Regions from separate parts of the Sporosarcina sp. FSL K6-1540 genome, predicted to be linked through region 2. Evidence: predicted binding sites of a transcription regulator. Region 2 holds the regulator's gene; each other region holds the start of a gene.
The links. Region 2 encodes LexA, which represses DNA repair genes until DNA is damaged. Its sites were predicted from a motif close to CGAACATATGTTCG; they were not measured.

Region 1 (5,354 bases), 2.3 Mb from region 2:
TGTGTAACGGAATCGAATTTTTTCATCTTTCGAGCCATTTAATATTTTATCAAGTTCATCGTCTGGCAATTCATTTACCGGTACATCCATTGATATGCCAAAATGATTCGCGACAGTTTTTAAAAGTTCCGGATAGTATTGAGAGCTTGTCGGCTCCCATGGCGCAATTGCATGATCTTTTAACGACAGCGTTGGATCTGGCACGATTAATTCCGGGTCGACTTCTTGCTTTGTCCCCAGTCCATCACATTCCTGACAAGCGCCAAACGGACTGTTGAACGAAAACATTCTTGGTTCAAGTTCGCCAATTGAAAAACCGCATAATGGACAAGCATGGTGTTCACTGAACAGGATTTCTTCCCCGTCCATGACGTCAACCAAAACAGTACCATCCGCAAGACGTAGAGCCGATTCAAGAGAGTCGCTCAGACGTGGCGCAATGTCTTCCTTCATAACAATCCGGTCGATGACAACCTCAATCGTATGCTTCTTGTTTTTGTTCAATTCAATATTGTCGTCAAGATCTATAATTTCACCGTTGACTCGAATTCGTACATACCCTTGCTTCTTAATATCTTCGATTAATTTCACATGTGTTCCTTTACGACCTGAAACAATCGGTGCCAGAACTTGAATACGCGCACGTTCTGGTAATTTCATAAGGCGGTCAACCATTTGCTCAATCGTTTGGGACGAAATTTCCGTTCCGTGAATCGGGCAGATTGGTTTGCCAACACGTGCATAAAGAAGACGTAGATAGTCGTATATTTCCGTTGCAGTTCCTACGGTCGAGCGGGGATTGCGGCTCGTCGTCTTTTGATCAATTGAAATTGCCGGTGATAGCCCTTCAATGACATCCACATCCGGCTTGTCCATCTGACCTAAAAACTGTCGCGCATAAGAAGATAATGATTCAACGTACCTTCGCTGCCCTTCCGCGTAAATTGTATCGAAAGCGAGGGAGGACTTCCCTGACCCCGAAAGACCTGTCATGACGACCAATTTGTCACGAGGGATATTTATGTTAATATTTTTCAAATTATTCGCTCGTGCGCCTTGTATGATGATTTCTTTATTCTTCATAAAAACCCTACCTTTCAGCCTTCAATTCCATGATTGTATCCCTTAGTTCAGCAGCACGTTCGAAGTCGAGTGCTTTCGCTGCCTCTTTCATCTCTTTTTCCAAAGTTACAAGCAGCTTTGTTTTTTCGTCTTTTGTCAACTTCTTGCCTTGTGTTACTTTTTCTAAATAGGAAATAGCTTCTTCTGATACTGCTGTTGCACGAATCACATCACGGATTTCCTTTTTGATTGTCGTAGGTGTTATGCCATGTTTTTCATTATATTTTCGTTGAATGTCCCGACGTCGCTCCGTTTCCCCAATTGCTTTCGCCATGGAGTCCGTCATTCTATCTGCATATAAAATGACATGTCCATTGGAATTACGGGCAGCACGACCCATCGTCTGAATAAGTGCTCGCTCAGAACGTAGAAACCCTTCTTTATCAGCATCCAAGATTACAACAAGCGATACTTCAGGAATGTCTATCCCTTCTCTTAAGAGGTTAATACCCACAAGGACATCATATGTGCCTATTCGCAGTTCTCTTAACGTTTCAATTCGTTCAAGTGTTTTAATGTCAGAATGAAGGTATTGAACTTTTATACCAATTTCCTTCAAGTAATCGGTCAAATCTTCGGACATTTTTTTTGTTAACGTCGTAATTAGAACACGTTCATTGTTTTTAGTCCGTTCTCTTATTTGACCTATCAAATCATCAATCTGCCCTTCAATCGGACGGATTTCAATCGTCGGATCTAGTAGACCAGTCGGGCGGATAATCTGTTGAATCATCTCAGGAGTATGCTCAATTTCGTAAGGGCCTGGTGTCGCAGAAACATAAATCGCCTCGTGGACATGGTTTTCGAATTCTTGGAATGTAAGCGGTCTGTTGTCGAGTGCTGAAGGCAAACGGAAACCATGGTCAACAAGGACATTTTTCCGTGCCTGGTCACCGTTATACATACCACGGATTTGTGGCAATGAGACATGACTTTCATCTACAATAATGAGGAAATCATCTGGGAAATAGTCAAGCAATGTATACGGTATCGCTCCTGCAGGACGGAGTGTTAAATGACGGGAATAGTTTTCAATACCCGAACAGAAGCCCATTTCTCGCATCATTTCAAGATCATAGCGTGTCCGTTGTTCAAGACGTTGCGCTTCCAATAATTTGTCCTGGGCACGAAACTCTTTCAAACGTTCTTCCAGTTCAATTTCAATGTTTTCAATTGCTTTCACCATTTTTTCTTCACCAGTAACAAAGTGAGATGCGGGGAATATGGCAACGTGTTCACGTTCACCGAGGATTTCGCCTGTCAGTGAATCCACTTCGCGAATTCGTTCGATTTCATCACCGAAAAACTCGATACGTAAGCAATGTTCATCCTGGGATGCTGGCAAAAGTTCAACAACATCGCCGCGTACCCGGAACGTACCTCGAGTGAAACTTACGTCATTGCGTTCGTATTGAATATCTACAAATCTGCGAAGCAGTTCATTGCGTCCGATTTCCATACCTGGACGAAGAGAAACAACATGTGCGCTGTATTCTTCTGGGGAACCTAGACCATAAATGCAAGAGACAGATGCAACAATGAGTACGTCATTCCTTTCAAATAAGGAAGATGTTGCAGAGTGACGTAATTTATCAATTTCATCATTGATGCTTGAGTCTTTTTCAATGAAGGTGTCAGTATGCGCGATATACGCTTCTGGCTGATAATAATCATAGAAACTGACAAAGTATTCGACTGCATTGTCAGGAAAAAACTCTTTAAATTCACTATATAATTGACCCGCTAACGTTTTGTTGTGAGCGATAACGAGAGTCGGTTTGTTAATCTCCGTCAAGACATTCGACACGGTAAATGTTTTTCCAGTCCCGGTTGCACCGAGCAAAGTTTGGTGCTTCTCACCTCGGTTATGTCCTTCTAATAGTTGTGCGATTGCAGACGGCTGATCGCCTTGTGGTGTATAAGGGGCTTGCAAATTGAATTTTCCGACCATCGGAAAAACCTCCTCTATCAGTTACATCTATCTTATCACTTTACCCATCTTTTGACGAGTAAAAAGCGAACGTACGTTTTTCCACTAATTTTCACTTTTATAAACACACACAAAAAAACGCTGCATGTCTACTCAACATGTAGCGTCCTTGCATTTTTCAATCATTCTCTTCAAGTTTGCCCAGTCTTTTGGAATACAGTAGGAATGCGCTTTCATCCCTACTGTCAAGCGCAAGGTCAATCAATCCCATGAACCTACTCTTTGTCTGCTCTCTGTGTATATGTTTCAAAAAAAGATCTAAATAAATTTCATTCAGCAGTTTTTCCGCTTGGAGCGAAGTACTGTTTTTCCCTACAGCTTTTAAAAACTCGGCATATGAATAATTGTTCTCCATCCCTATCACCCCTGATGCCTTTTATTTAGTATATCTAATTTCAGAGATAAGTTGCAAGGTTTATTGGAATATTCTATTTTTATATTTAGTCATAATTTATCAAAGAAAAGCGTAAGGCGCCGTTTAGCCCACTCGAGTCTAGACGCTGTTCCATGACGAGAAATTCATACTTCCTTTTCTACAAACAAACGCCCCGTCTGCAAATGATTGCAAACGGGGCGACTTTTCTTAGTCATATTCTTTTTTCTCTACAGTCAATCTGATAGTAGCCTCAGAGATGATGAGAATGACAGCCCCGACAAGAAGAGGTGTTACAGAAACCCCATAGAGATACAGTGCAGCGCATGTGACTACTGCCGCCTGAATCCATTGGACTGTACGAACGATTCTTTTAATAGCATCCGGGCGGGTGTCTTCCTTTTCAGGAAATAGCATATCCATCCGAAAATCGTCCCCTGCCCGCAATGCGTGGATAAGTTGTACGGCAGAGGCAAATGCAAGCGCTCCTGCGAAAATAAATACAACAATCGGAAACGGGATGAAAATCGCTCCAAGCGCCGATAAAGCAGTGAGCCTTACCCAGAGCCAAAAAATATCATCCGTGCGTATAAATGTACGTCTGATTAAATACGGTTGTGCTACAGGCTTACCGAAATTCGGGGATCCCATCGCAAAACCGAGCCATGCTCTTCTACTAATGGATCCTTTCAAATGCGGGACGTCTGTGAAGTAATTGGCAAAACGGTAAAAACGCATCATCCGATTCTGTTCGAGTGATATGAAATGATCGTAAGGGAATGGTTTTAGCATTCTCTTTTTTCGCCAATAGAAGTTGTACAGTACAATGAGTACACCAATAATCAGAAGTATAATTAGACTTCCTTCAAGACCTGCATAAATTATGGTTCCCGCCAATAAAAACCGGACGGCCCTATCTAGCCAGATCCCTTTTCCATCCAAAACATGTCTGAAATTATATTCCGACTCAATGAATACTCGCTTAATAACTAGTATCAAAACTGCGATAACGATGTATTCCATCTTTGAACCGGTCCCTGTAGCTGAAAGTAACGGCAACGCCACAATATATAAAATAAATGGTAATGGCAATTGGGAATAGAAGCTCCAACTCAAAGCCCGTTTCATATACGTAATAAGCTTTTGTTCCAGTGGTAGGAAATAAACCGTGTCAGCAGGTTTCAATAGCGTCACTGGCGGCGAAAAGGTGAGCGCTAATCCAAGTATGAGAGCCGTAAGCAACGCTGCAGGGAATTCCGCTGGCACTTCCTTCAACCATTCGCTATACGTAAAGCCCCCCGCCCCAATTGTGAAAACAAGGACAATTGCCAAATGGCCTGTAAATACATACTTCAAATACTTTTGGAGCTCGGTTATATAATGGACGAACCGAGATCCCCATATTTCACGCAAATTGTTCATTGTCGGTTTCCTCTGTCATCGCGATATACAAGTCGTCCAGTGACGCGCCAGGACGTCCGAATGCATTTCTCAAGTCATCCATCGTTCCTTCTGCTCGCACCCGTCCTTCGTGCAGCAAGATGATCCTGTCGCAATATTTTTCCGCAGTTGCCAATACATGCGTTGACATGAGAATGGAAGCCCCATTTTCTGTTCTCTGCGTCATCTGCTCTAAAAGTGATTTGATGCCGATTGGATCGAGACCCACAAATGGTTCATCAATAATATATAAAGATGGATTAACGAGGAAAGCACACATGATCATTACTTTTTGACGCATCCCTTTTGAAAAATGCGCTGGGAACCAGTTTAGACGTTTCTCCATTCGGAATTCCCGGAGTAACTCATCAGACCGTGCTTCAAACACTTCTTTATCAAGGTCGTATGCCATTGCTGTCAGTTCAAGAT
Region 2 (5,354 bases):
TTAGGATTGCATCGACTTCCTCGTCACGGATGTAATCCAGCAGACTTAGAAGCCCCTCACGGTCAATGTCAAAACCGCTATGCTTATCCATAAATGTCGCGACATGTTCGAGACCGAGTTCAGTTGCCAAGTCCACAAGCTCCTCTTCTTGCCTCACCAGTGACATTTCCTGCGTTTCTTTCTCAGTGCTCACCCGGCAATAGATGACACATCTTTTATAGTGCCCTGTCATCGATTAACACCCGCCAGTTGTGTATTGTTTTCCCCCACAGTCCGTACAGCAGGCAAAAGTAGATCCTCGCCTCTTTTTATTGTAGCAGATGATAGGTCATTCAATTTTATCACTTCTTTGATCCATTTATCTGTAGACATATTATCCGAGTGAAGATAAGCGAGACCCCAAAGCGTATCCCCTTCAGTAATTGTTATTTTCGTGACCATTTGTTCCTTCTCGTATTTACTTACACCTATAATTGCAAAAACCATACATAAAACGATAATAAGTACAACATAGCTATTTCTTTTAATAAAAGTCATCATTACTCCCCCCTTACGAATACTTGTTCGGAATGCTTGTTCTCATTATAGAAAAGGAAAATGAGTTTGTCAACACTTATTCGAACCTGTGTTTGCCATTTATACAAGAGACTGATATAATGAATCTATCGAAAAGACTAGATTGTCGGGAATTTATTTTACGACTTTCGGAAATTAGCAGAATATAAGGTGAGAGGTGAATAGGATGCAAAAAATTTCAAAAAGGCAGGAAGATATTTTGTCTTTCATTAAATCTGAAGTGAAGAAAAAAGGTTATCCACCATCCGTGAGAGAAATTGGCGAGGCTGTCGGTTTGGCATCAAGTTCGACTGTTCACGGGCATTTAGCGCGATTGGAAAGCAAAGGTTTCATTAGAAGAGACCCGACAAAACCGAGAGCAATTGAAGTACTCGATCCAGAAGGCTTAGAAACGTTGAAACCCGGCGTTCTTCACGTACCTCTTGTCGGTAAAGTTACGGCTGGTCTTCCAATTACAGCTATTGAAAATATAGAAGAGTACTTCCCACTACCTGAATCTTTTGGTACATCGGAAGACAATCTGTTCATGCTTGAAATAGTTGGTAACAGTATGATTGAGGCCGGAATTTTGAATGGCGACTATGTTGTCGTTAAACAACAACAGACAGCAAATAACGGCGAGATTGTCGTGGCAATGACCGAATACGATGAAGCTACAGTGAAACGTTTCTTTAAAGAAAAAGATTATTTCCGTCTGCAACCTGAGAATGCTTCAATGGATCCAATCATCCTTGATAACGTATCAATTCTAGGTAAGGTAGTTGGCGTTTATCGTATGATTCATTAATTCTAAGTATGCAAAAGGGCTGTTTCCTTCGATTGAAGGAAACAGCCCTTTTTATTTGTAGCGTTGACGTGACAGTTTTCGGCTTTGCCGTGACAGTTCACCGTCTTGCCCTCACAGTTTTCCGCTTTGCCCTCACAGTTTCGCTGATTGCCATGACAGTTCGGCGTTGCCATTACAGTTTTCCGCATTGCCCTCACAGTTCCACTGATTGCCGTGTCAGTTCGTTTAATTTAATTCCCGATTAAGTTTTCCTTAACTAGTTTACCGATTGAAGATAGCACGGCTACTTTTACATGCTCGTACGTCAAGCCACCTTGGACATACGCCGTATAGGGCGGTCTGATGGGGCCGTCTGCCGTCAGTTCGATGCTGGAGCCTTGGATGAATGTCCCTGCCGCCATGATGACATCGTCGGTGTAGCCGGGCATATACGACGGCTCAGGGGCGTAGTGCGCATTGATAGGCGAGTTTTCTTGAATTGACCGACAGAACGCAATCATTTGATCGGCATTTTCAAAGGATACCGACTGAATTAGATCGGTTCTTTTTTCTGTGTAATGCGGCGATGTGTTGAGTCCGAAACTTTCTAGAAGTGCTGCGGTGAAAAGCGCTCCTTTTACGGCTTGACTGACAACATGTGGCGCTAGGAAAAATCCTTGGTACATTTCCCGCAGCGTATCCAGCGATGCCCCGGCTTCTGCCCCTAGACCTGGTGAAGTCATCCGGTATGCACACTTTTCAACGAGGTCTGCACGCCCAGCGATATAACCACCCGTTCTTGCGAGACCTCCACCCGGATTTTTGATCAGTGAACCTGCCATTAAGTCAACACCGACTTGAATCGGCTCTTGTTCCTCGACAAATTCGCCATAACAGTTGTCGACAAACACAACGAGGTCAGGATTGATGGCCTTCACTTTACGAACCATTTCACCAATTTCATCCACCATGAAAGATGGACGGTCTGAATAGCCTTTTGACCGCTGGATACCAATCATTTTCGTCTTACTGTGAATGTTTTTAGCGACTTCTTCAAAATCGACTGTACCATCTTCATTCAAATCGATATGTTTATAGGTGATGCCATAATCATGCAGTGAACCCGTGTCTTTCCCTTTTCCAGAAACAATGGAGTCCAATGTATCATAAGGTTTCCCTGTAATATAAAGGAGCTCATCACCTGGTCGCAGGATTCCGAAAAGACTGATTGAAATAGCATGTGTTCCAGATATAATTTGATTGCGTACTAGGCAATCTTCTGCTCCAAAAACGTCAGCGTATACTTGTTCTAATACATCTCGGCCCGCGTCATCATAGCCGTAACCTGTTGAACCAGTCAGGTGAAAATCGCTCACCGTATTTTTACGGAACGCAGCGAGTACTTTCCGTTGATTGTAAAAGGCAGTTTTTTCGATACCTTTGAAAAATGGTGCAAGTTTCTCTTCGATCGCTTCCGCATTCTCAAATAAAAGGTCGTCTTGTTCTGTAAACATAATTGGTATTCCTCATTTCATTAAATAGTCACTTCATTATCTTATCAGTCTGTCCGTAGAGGTCAACGTTTACAAGGTTTTCGTCATTGATTATTAATTGTTATCTGTTAGAATTCTTAAGGGTATATTGAATGGAGGAAATGAAGTGGCTTGGGATGTTTTTAGTTTTATCGGTACGGCAGCATTCGCTATCTCGGGCGCAATTGTTGCGATGGAAGAGGAATATGATATTTTTGGCGTTTATATATTGGGTATGGTCACTGCTTTTGGCGGTGGTGCAGTTCGTAATGTTTTAATAGGTGTGCCTGTCTCTGTATTATGGGATCAGCAATTCTTATTTTTTGTAGCAAGTATTTTGATAACCATTATTTTCTTTTTTTCTAGGTATCTTCTTTCCCATTGGAATAGATGGGGTAATTACTTTGATGCAATCGGATTGGCTGCATTCGCCATTCAAGGCGCCATGCTTGCCATATCACTGAACATGTCAATTTATGCAGTTATGGTTGCAGCAGTTCTAACGGGAGCAGGTGGTGGTGTCATCCGTGACTTGCTCGCAGGAAGGAAGCCACTCGTCTTCAAACGGGACATCTACGCAGTGTGGGCTGCACTCGCCGGTCTTATAGTCGGCCTCGGGCTATTCAAGAGTGATCTGGCACTTTATGCGTTACTTGTGATGACAGCCGGTCTACGTATTTTCTCGCTTGTTTTCCAATGGAAATTGCCAAATGGAAAAATTCATTAAAACCAAAAGCGGAACGGGGATTTTACTCCCTGTTCCGCTTTTGGTTACGTCTAGACTTCAGCGCCTAGAGGCTCGGTCATAAGTCGGTCCAACTATGCGGCAAAGAACGCCGCTTCGTCGGCACGTCTTATGTCTGCCATCTCTGAACAGGCGCTTCCGCTTTTGGTTACGTCTAGACTCCAGCGCCTAGAGGCTCGGTCATAAGTCGGTCCAACTATGCGGCAAAGAACGCCGCTTCGTCGGCACGTCTTATGTCTGCCGCGGGCCCACAGGATGTGGGTCATGCAGCTGTTGCCACAGGAAGTGGCGCACTTAAGCTACATTCATTTGTTACAGGCGCTTCCGCTTTTGGTTATGTCTAGACTTCAGCGCCTAGAGGCTCGGTCATAAGTCGGTCCAACTATGCGGCAAAGAACGCCGCTTCGTCGGCACGTCTTATGTCTGCCGCCTCTGACCAGGCGCTTTCGCTTTTGGTTATTCCGTTTCGTCTTTTAAAATTACCGGTTTCGTTGGGACATATGTGGAGATCGCATGTTTATAAATTAGTTGTTGCTTGCCGTCCGACTCAAGCAAGACGGTATAATTGTCATACGATTTAATAAGTCCTTTCAATTGAAATCCATTCAGTAAGAATACCGTTACAAATGTATTATTCTTTCGTAACGAGTTTAAAAACGTTTCTTGCATGTTAACCTGTTTCATACGCCGAATCCTCCAGTTGTCATAGCTATATTTCTAGTGCTCCACTTACTTTATTCGACCCGGATTATCGAAACCCTTCAAGATTGCCAAAATTCTATTTACAATTTCAGTAGTTCCCAATTCTGCATCGACCCAGCTGATGGCCAGTTTGTTGCGGAAATAGGTCATTTGCCGTTTTGCGTAGTTACGCGTATTTTTTTTAATTAATTCAACAGCGTCGTCTAGTAACAACTTCTCTTCGATATATTGATGAAGTTCTTTATAGCCAATCGCTTGTACAGATTGTACGCCACGAATTTCTTCATCCCATAATCGATTAGCCTCCTCTAGAAGACCTTTCTCCATCATTATGTCGACACGGAGACCAATCCGTTCATAGAGCACATCGCGGTCCATTTCAAGACCAACAATGAGATGGTCATAAAGAGATGCGTGTCCTGCGTCGTCTTCATGGTCTTCCTTTGTTTTACCTGTAACTTCAATGATTTCAAGCGCTCGAACAAGCCGGCGATGATTATTCGGGTGAATTTTTTCAGCACTCACCGGGTCAAGCTCAACCAGTTTTCCATACAGATATGCGGCCCCTTTTTCAGCAAGTTCCTGCTCCAAGCGTTTCCTTACTTCTAGATCCGCCGCTTCTTCTGTAAAACGGAAATCGAACAGTACGGATTGAATGTATAATCCGGTACCCCCTACGATGATTGGAGTTTTTCCACGGCCCTGTATATCTTTTATCCACTTTCGTACATCCGTTTGGTACTCTGCAACAGAAAAAGGTTCATTCGGTTCTTTTACATCGAATAAATGATGCGGGATGCCATTCATCTCTTCTACTGTGATTTTGGCTGTCCCGATATCAAGCCCTTTGTATACTTGCATCGCATCACCATTAATGACTTCCCCGCCAATTATTTTGGCAAGTTCAATACTTAACGACGTCTTTCCAGATGCTGTTGGTCCGACGATTGCGATTACTTCAGGATATTTGCTCATTTTTTTCAATCCAGTCATAAACGGTTTTGAATACGTGTTGACGGTTCTTTTCATGGAG
Region 3 (5,354 bases), 850 kb from region 2:
TCACAACGATTTGCGATTTACCGCCTTTTAAGGGTTCGATGAACGACTTCGATCTGATGATAAAGCGTCCTTTTCCGGTCTCGTAGGCTGTTTTAATACCGTTTGTTCCTTGGATAGTACCGCCAGTTGGAAAATCAGGTCCTTTGATAACTGTCATCAATTCATCGACCGTAACATCCGGTTTGTCCATCCGCATAAGGACCGCATCAAGTACTTCATGAAGCGCATGTGGCGGGATATCCGTCGCATATCCTGCAGAAATACCTGTTGAACCGTTGACGAGCAAGTTTGGATATCTTGCGGGTAAAACAGTTGGTTCAGGTTCAGTATCATCGAAGTTTGGTATGAAATCGACAGTATTTTTACCCAGGTCACGTAGCATTTGCCCTGCTATTGTGGAAAGGCGTGCTTCTGTATACCGCATTGCAGCAGCCGAATCTCCATCGACTGAACCGTTATTTCCTTGCATTTCCACTAACATATGACGCAGTTTCCAATCTTGGCTCATCCGTACCATTGCTTCGTAGACGGATGTGTCACCGTGTGGATGATAGTTCCCGATGACATTCCCGACTGTTTTTGCGGATTTCCGGAATGCTTTCTCATGTGTATTACCTTCGTGGAACATCGCATACAAAATACGCCGCTGAACGGGTTTTAAGCCATCGCGTGCGTCAGGCAATGCCCGGTCCTGGATGATGTACTTACTATATCGTCCAAACCGGTCACCGATCACTTCTTCCAGGGGAAGGTCTTGGTAGCTTTCTGATGGTGTCATTCAAAATCCCCCTCAACGTGCAAAAATTCGTTGTCTAAAATATTGTGCTCTTCCTGTGTACCGAAATCGACGTTCTCTTCAATCCAGCGTCGTCTTGGCTCTACTTTATCGCCCATTAGTGTCGTTACTCGACGTTCAACTGTAGCGCTGTCTTCAATCGTTACACGGATCAATGTACGTGTTTCAGGATCCATAGTCGTTTCCCATAACTGATCGGCATTCATTTCCCCAAGACCTTTGTAGCGTTGGAGCATATATCCTTTGCCGACTTTCTCTATCGCTTTATTAAGTTCTGTGCCTTCAGTCCATGCATATGCAAATTTTTCGCTCTTCCCTGTCCCTTTGAAAACTTTGTAAAGAGGAGGCAATGCAATATATACTTTTCCTGCTTCAATTAGCGGTTTCATGTAACGGTAGAAGAACGTCAACAACAGCACTTGAATATGTGCACCGTCCGTATCCGCATCCGTCATTATGATTACTTTATCATAAGCGATGTCTGCGACTTGGAAGTCTGATCCTACGCCGCCCCCGATTGCATGGATAATCATATTGATTTCTTCGTTTTTCATGATATCCTCGAGTTTTGCTTTTTCAGTATTAAGTACTTTCCCTCGTAATGGAAGGATTGCCTGGAATACACGGTCCCGTCCTTGTTTTGCAGAGCCGCCGGCAGAGTCACCTTCGACCAGGTAGAGTTCGTTTTTCGCAGCATTCCTGGATTGCGCAGGTGTTAATTTACCCGATAGTAGTGTATCTGATCTTTTTCTCTTTTTACCTGAACGCGCATCTTCGCGCGCTTTTCGCGCCGCCTCACGTGCTTGATGCGCCCGAATTGCTTTACGTACGAGGGACGCACTTAAATCTGCATTCTCTTCAAGGAAATACAGAAGTTTTTGCGAAACGATTGAATCGGTTACGCCTCTTGCTTCACTTGTCCCGAGTTTGCCTTTCGTCTGTCCCTCAAACTGCAAAATTTCTTCCGGTATACGGACTGATACGATTGCCGCAATACCTTCACGGATATCCGCACCTTCAAGGTTTTTGTCTTTTTCTTTTAATAAACCCGCTTTTCTTGCATATTCATTAAATACACGTGTCATACCGGTTTTGGCACCGGTTTCATGTGTTCCACCGTCTTTTGTTCGAACGTTATTCACAAATGATAAAATCGTTTCTGAGTAACCATCACTAAATTGGAACGCAAATTCGACCTCTATGCCTTCTGATTCGCCTTCCAAGTAAGCTACCTCATGCAAAACGTCCTTCTCTTCATTCAGATAAGAGATGAAAGCTTCAATGCCAGTTTCGTATTGAAAGATTTCATGCTTGTCCGTTCCTTCTTCTTTTAGCTCGATTTTCAAGCCTTTTAACAGGAATGCAGACTCCCGTAAGCGTTCACTAATCGTTTCATAATGATATTTTAACGTAGAGAAGATCGTCGCATCCGGTTTGAAATGAATGAGCGTCCCTTTTTCACGTGTTGTTCCAATTTGTTCAAGTGTAGTGGCTGGCTTACCACCTTTTTCGAAGCGTTGACAGAACTTTTTGCCGTCACGAAAAATCGTGACTTCGAGTTTTTCTGACAATGCGTTTACGACTGATGCGCCAACGCCATGAAGTCCACCGCTTGTTTTGTATCCGCCTTGTCCGAACTTGCCGCCTGCGTGGAGAACGGTCAGGATTACCTCTGTCGTTGGTTTACCCGACTGGTGAATTCCTGTTGGCATCCCCCGCCCGTAGTCCCGCACACTGACGCTTCCGTCTTTATGAAGTGTAACGTCTACCTCATTACCAAATCCCGCTAGCGCCTCATCTACCGCATTATCTACAATCTCATAGACAAGGTGGTGAAGTCCACGGGAATCAGTTGACCCAATGTACATACCTGGTCTTTTTCGTACTGCATCGAGGCCTTCAAGTATTTGTATCGAATCATCATCATACGTATAATTATCTACGTTTTTCGTCAAAGTGCAACCTCCATCAAACAAATGTTCTCTATTATATAATCGTACTGCTTCCTTTAAAGCTTGTCAAATCAACGTTTTCGGAAGCTTGCTCAATTAATTGTATAGAAGATAGACTTTTATTGCAACGAAGACAGGAAATTGTTCGTCTCTCAAATCAGCTGTTAGGGGTACAAAAATCAGAAATCAGGCTATAACTGCTTAACTTGGTTCGCTCATTCTTCACATGAAGCCCATTGTCGCAACTTCACGGTTCTGCTAAACTAGGTCTATACATAGACAAACTAAAAAAGGAGTACGTCAATGGAACTTATCATACTTTTACTACTTGCTTATTTAATTGGCTCAATTCCTTCTGCACTCTGGGTTGGGAAACTTTTTTACAAGACCGACATCCGACAACATGGTAGCGGCAACCTAGGTGGTACGAATACCTTCCGTGTACTCGGCAAAACAGCGGGACTTACCGTAACTATTCTGGATATTTTAAAAGGTACTGCAGCTGCATTATTGCCGCTCTTGCCTATTTTCGACAGTGTTAGCGTCCACCCTCTTATTCCAGGACTTCTTGCAGTCGTCGGACATATGTATCCCGTCTTCGCCCATTTCAAAGGTGGCAAAGCTGTAGCGACATCCGGCGGTGTGTTGCTTGCCTATGAATGGCCTGTTTTCATCATTGTGCTCGCAACATTTTTCATCGCTTTAAAAGTAACGAAAATGGTGAGCTTATCATCAATGATCGTATCTGTCGTTGGATTTGTATACAGTATCTATTTTTACCTCCGAACAGGCGATATTTATTTGATGGTGATGATTGGTCTTTTCGGTGCCTTTATCTTCTATCGTCACCGGGAGAATATCGGTCGGATCAAAGCAGGAACCGAGCCAAAAGTGAAGTGGTTATAATACAATGGATGTAGCAACGGAAAGGCTGGTGTTTCCAATGAAGATTATTTTGTCGAAAGAAGCGCTTTTGTGGTTTAAAGAGGAGATGGAAGCTGAACCTGGTGATGCTATCCGCTTTTTTGCAAGATACGGTGGATCCAGTTCGATTCAGGCAGGCTTTTCACTTGGTGTAACGAAAGAGCAACCGGATGAAGTAGCCATTGAAACAGAGCATAATAGTGTTCGTTATTATATCGAAAGCCGAGACAAATGGTATTTCCTTGGTCATGACCTACATGTCAATGTGGATCCTAAACTGCATGAACTTATTTATTCATACGAAAAAGCGTGATGGCCATATGCCTCACGCTTTTCTTCATTTATTTATGAGTAGGTAAGGCTTTGCTGACAATAGACAATTATTAACTCCAAAAAACTTGAAACTGTTATACTACACACTCATTAAAGTAGATTGAACCGTTTTAATTGATTATGGAGTCCTTCTTTAAGTAAAATGTCTCGTTCGTGTTTACCAAACAAATCAAAATGAGGATAATCTTCCCTCATATCGATCCACTCCCGCTTCAATCCATATTGCTTGCCCCATTCGACAAGTTTGCTGATATCTGCGCAACCTGCTTTGGTTACTGTATTGTATCCTGGAAAGCGTTCATCAAGCCAGTAATGAGTTAAAAATGCCATTTCCCCTTCACTAACTGCTTTTTTCCAAGCTCGCAGTTCTACACGCTGTATCCCAAATGCCATTAGTCTTTACATCGCTTCACTTCTGTATATTTAGCATCCCAATCTGGCGCGATTTTCTTTAGGGAAACGGGACGAAATGAGCCTTTTCTCACGACGACATGTTCCGATTTTGCTGTTGCTGAAATTGTGCCGTCCTCATGGAGGATTTCATAGCCATAAGTTGTACGTAGCCTTCCGTGTGACTCTACCCACGTCCGTACAGTCGCTTTCTGTCCGTATTTCATCGCTGCCTTATATTGAATAGATAAGTCCGTCACCGGCGACAAGAAGCCATCTGCCTCCAGTTGCGCGTATGTATAGCCTAAGTCCTCAATCAACTTCGTACGTCCGATCTCCATCCATACTAAATAATTCGCGTGATAGACGATTCCCATCTGATCTGTCTCTGCATATCTGATTTCAATTTCTTTTTCACTGATAAACACTACCATCACCTCACTACCCATTATACAAAAGCCATGCTGAAAAAGCTGAACTGAAGTCTAAGCAGAAAAAAGGTGCCCGATTAAATCGGACACCTCTACCTATTAAAATTAGTTCGTTTTCATTTTATCACGAAGAACCATTTGCAGGATTCCGCCGTGACGGTAGTAGTCAACTTCAACTTCTGAGTCAAAGCGTGCTAGTACGTCGAATTCTTTGACAGAACCGTTTTTCGCAGTTGCTGTTACTTTCAGAATGTCGCGTGGTTTAACGCCTTCTGCGATATTAACGTTGATTTCTTCTTCACCAGTAAGGCCAAGTGTTTCAGCACTATCGCCTTTCATGAATTGAAGTGGAAGTACGCCCATCATAACAAGGTTTGAACGGTGAATACGCTCGTAGCTTTCAGCGATAACTGTTCTGATACCGAGAAGTGATGTACCTTTCGCAGCCCAGTCACGTGAAGAACCCATTCCGTAGTCTTTACCAGTGATGATTGCAAGACCCGTGCCTTCTTCTTGATACTTCATAGC

Region 1: the regulator LexA is predicted to act here: its motif matches at 3,140-3,153, upstream of uvrB (excinuclease ABC subunit UvrB).
Region 3: the regulator LexA is predicted to act here: its motif matches at 2,766-2,779, upstream of parE (DNA topoisomerase IV subunit B).

The regions. Positions count from the first base shown of each region.
Region 1 is NZ_CP152018.1:2,436,102-2,441,455, reverse strand. It holds gene uvrA (excinuclease ABC subunit UvrA) at 1-1,083, opposite strand, end outside; gene uvrB (excinuclease ABC subunit UvrB) at 1,091-3,073, opposite strand; gene MKY15_RS11430 (IDEAL domain-containing protein) at 3,231-3,467, opposite strand; gene MKY15_RS11425 (ABC transporter permease) at 3,696-4,907, opposite strand; gene MKY15_RS11420 (ABC transporter ATP-binding protein) at 4,891-5,354, opposite strand, start outside.
Region 2 is NZ_CP152018.1:102,708-108,061, forward strand. It holds gene MKY15_RS00485 (recombinase family protein) at 1-232, opposite strand, end outside; gene MKY15_RS00490 (LysM peptidoglycan-binding domain-containing protein) at 229-537, opposite strand; gene lexA (transcriptional repressor LexA) at 743-1,363, shown strand; gene MKY15_RS00500 (methionine gamma-lyase family protein) at 1,594-2,856, opposite strand; gene MKY15_RS00505 (trimeric intracellular cation channel family protein) at 3,002-3,601, shown strand; gene hfq (RNA chaperone Hfq) at 4,076-4,303, opposite strand; gene miaA (tRNA (adenosine(37)-N6)-dimethylallyltransferase MiaA) at 4,349-5,296, opposite strand; gene MKY15_RS00520 (alpha/beta hydrolase) at 5,280-5,354, opposite strand, start outside.
Region 3 is NZ_CP152018.1:3,974,916-3,980,269, reverse strand. It holds gene parC (DNA topoisomerase IV subunit A) at 1-778, opposite strand, end outside; gene parE (DNA topoisomerase IV subunit B) at 775-2,751, opposite strand; gene plsY (glycerol-3-phosphate 1-O-acyltransferase PlsY) at 3,052-3,654, shown strand; gene MKY15_RS18710 (HesB/YadR/YfhF family protein) at 3,692-3,985, shown strand; gene MKY15_RS18705 (hypothetical protein) at 4,096-4,398, opposite strand; gene MKY15_RS18700 (thioesterase family protein) at 4,398-4,823, opposite strand; gene acnA (aconitate hydratase AcnA) at 4,932-5,354, opposite strand, start outside.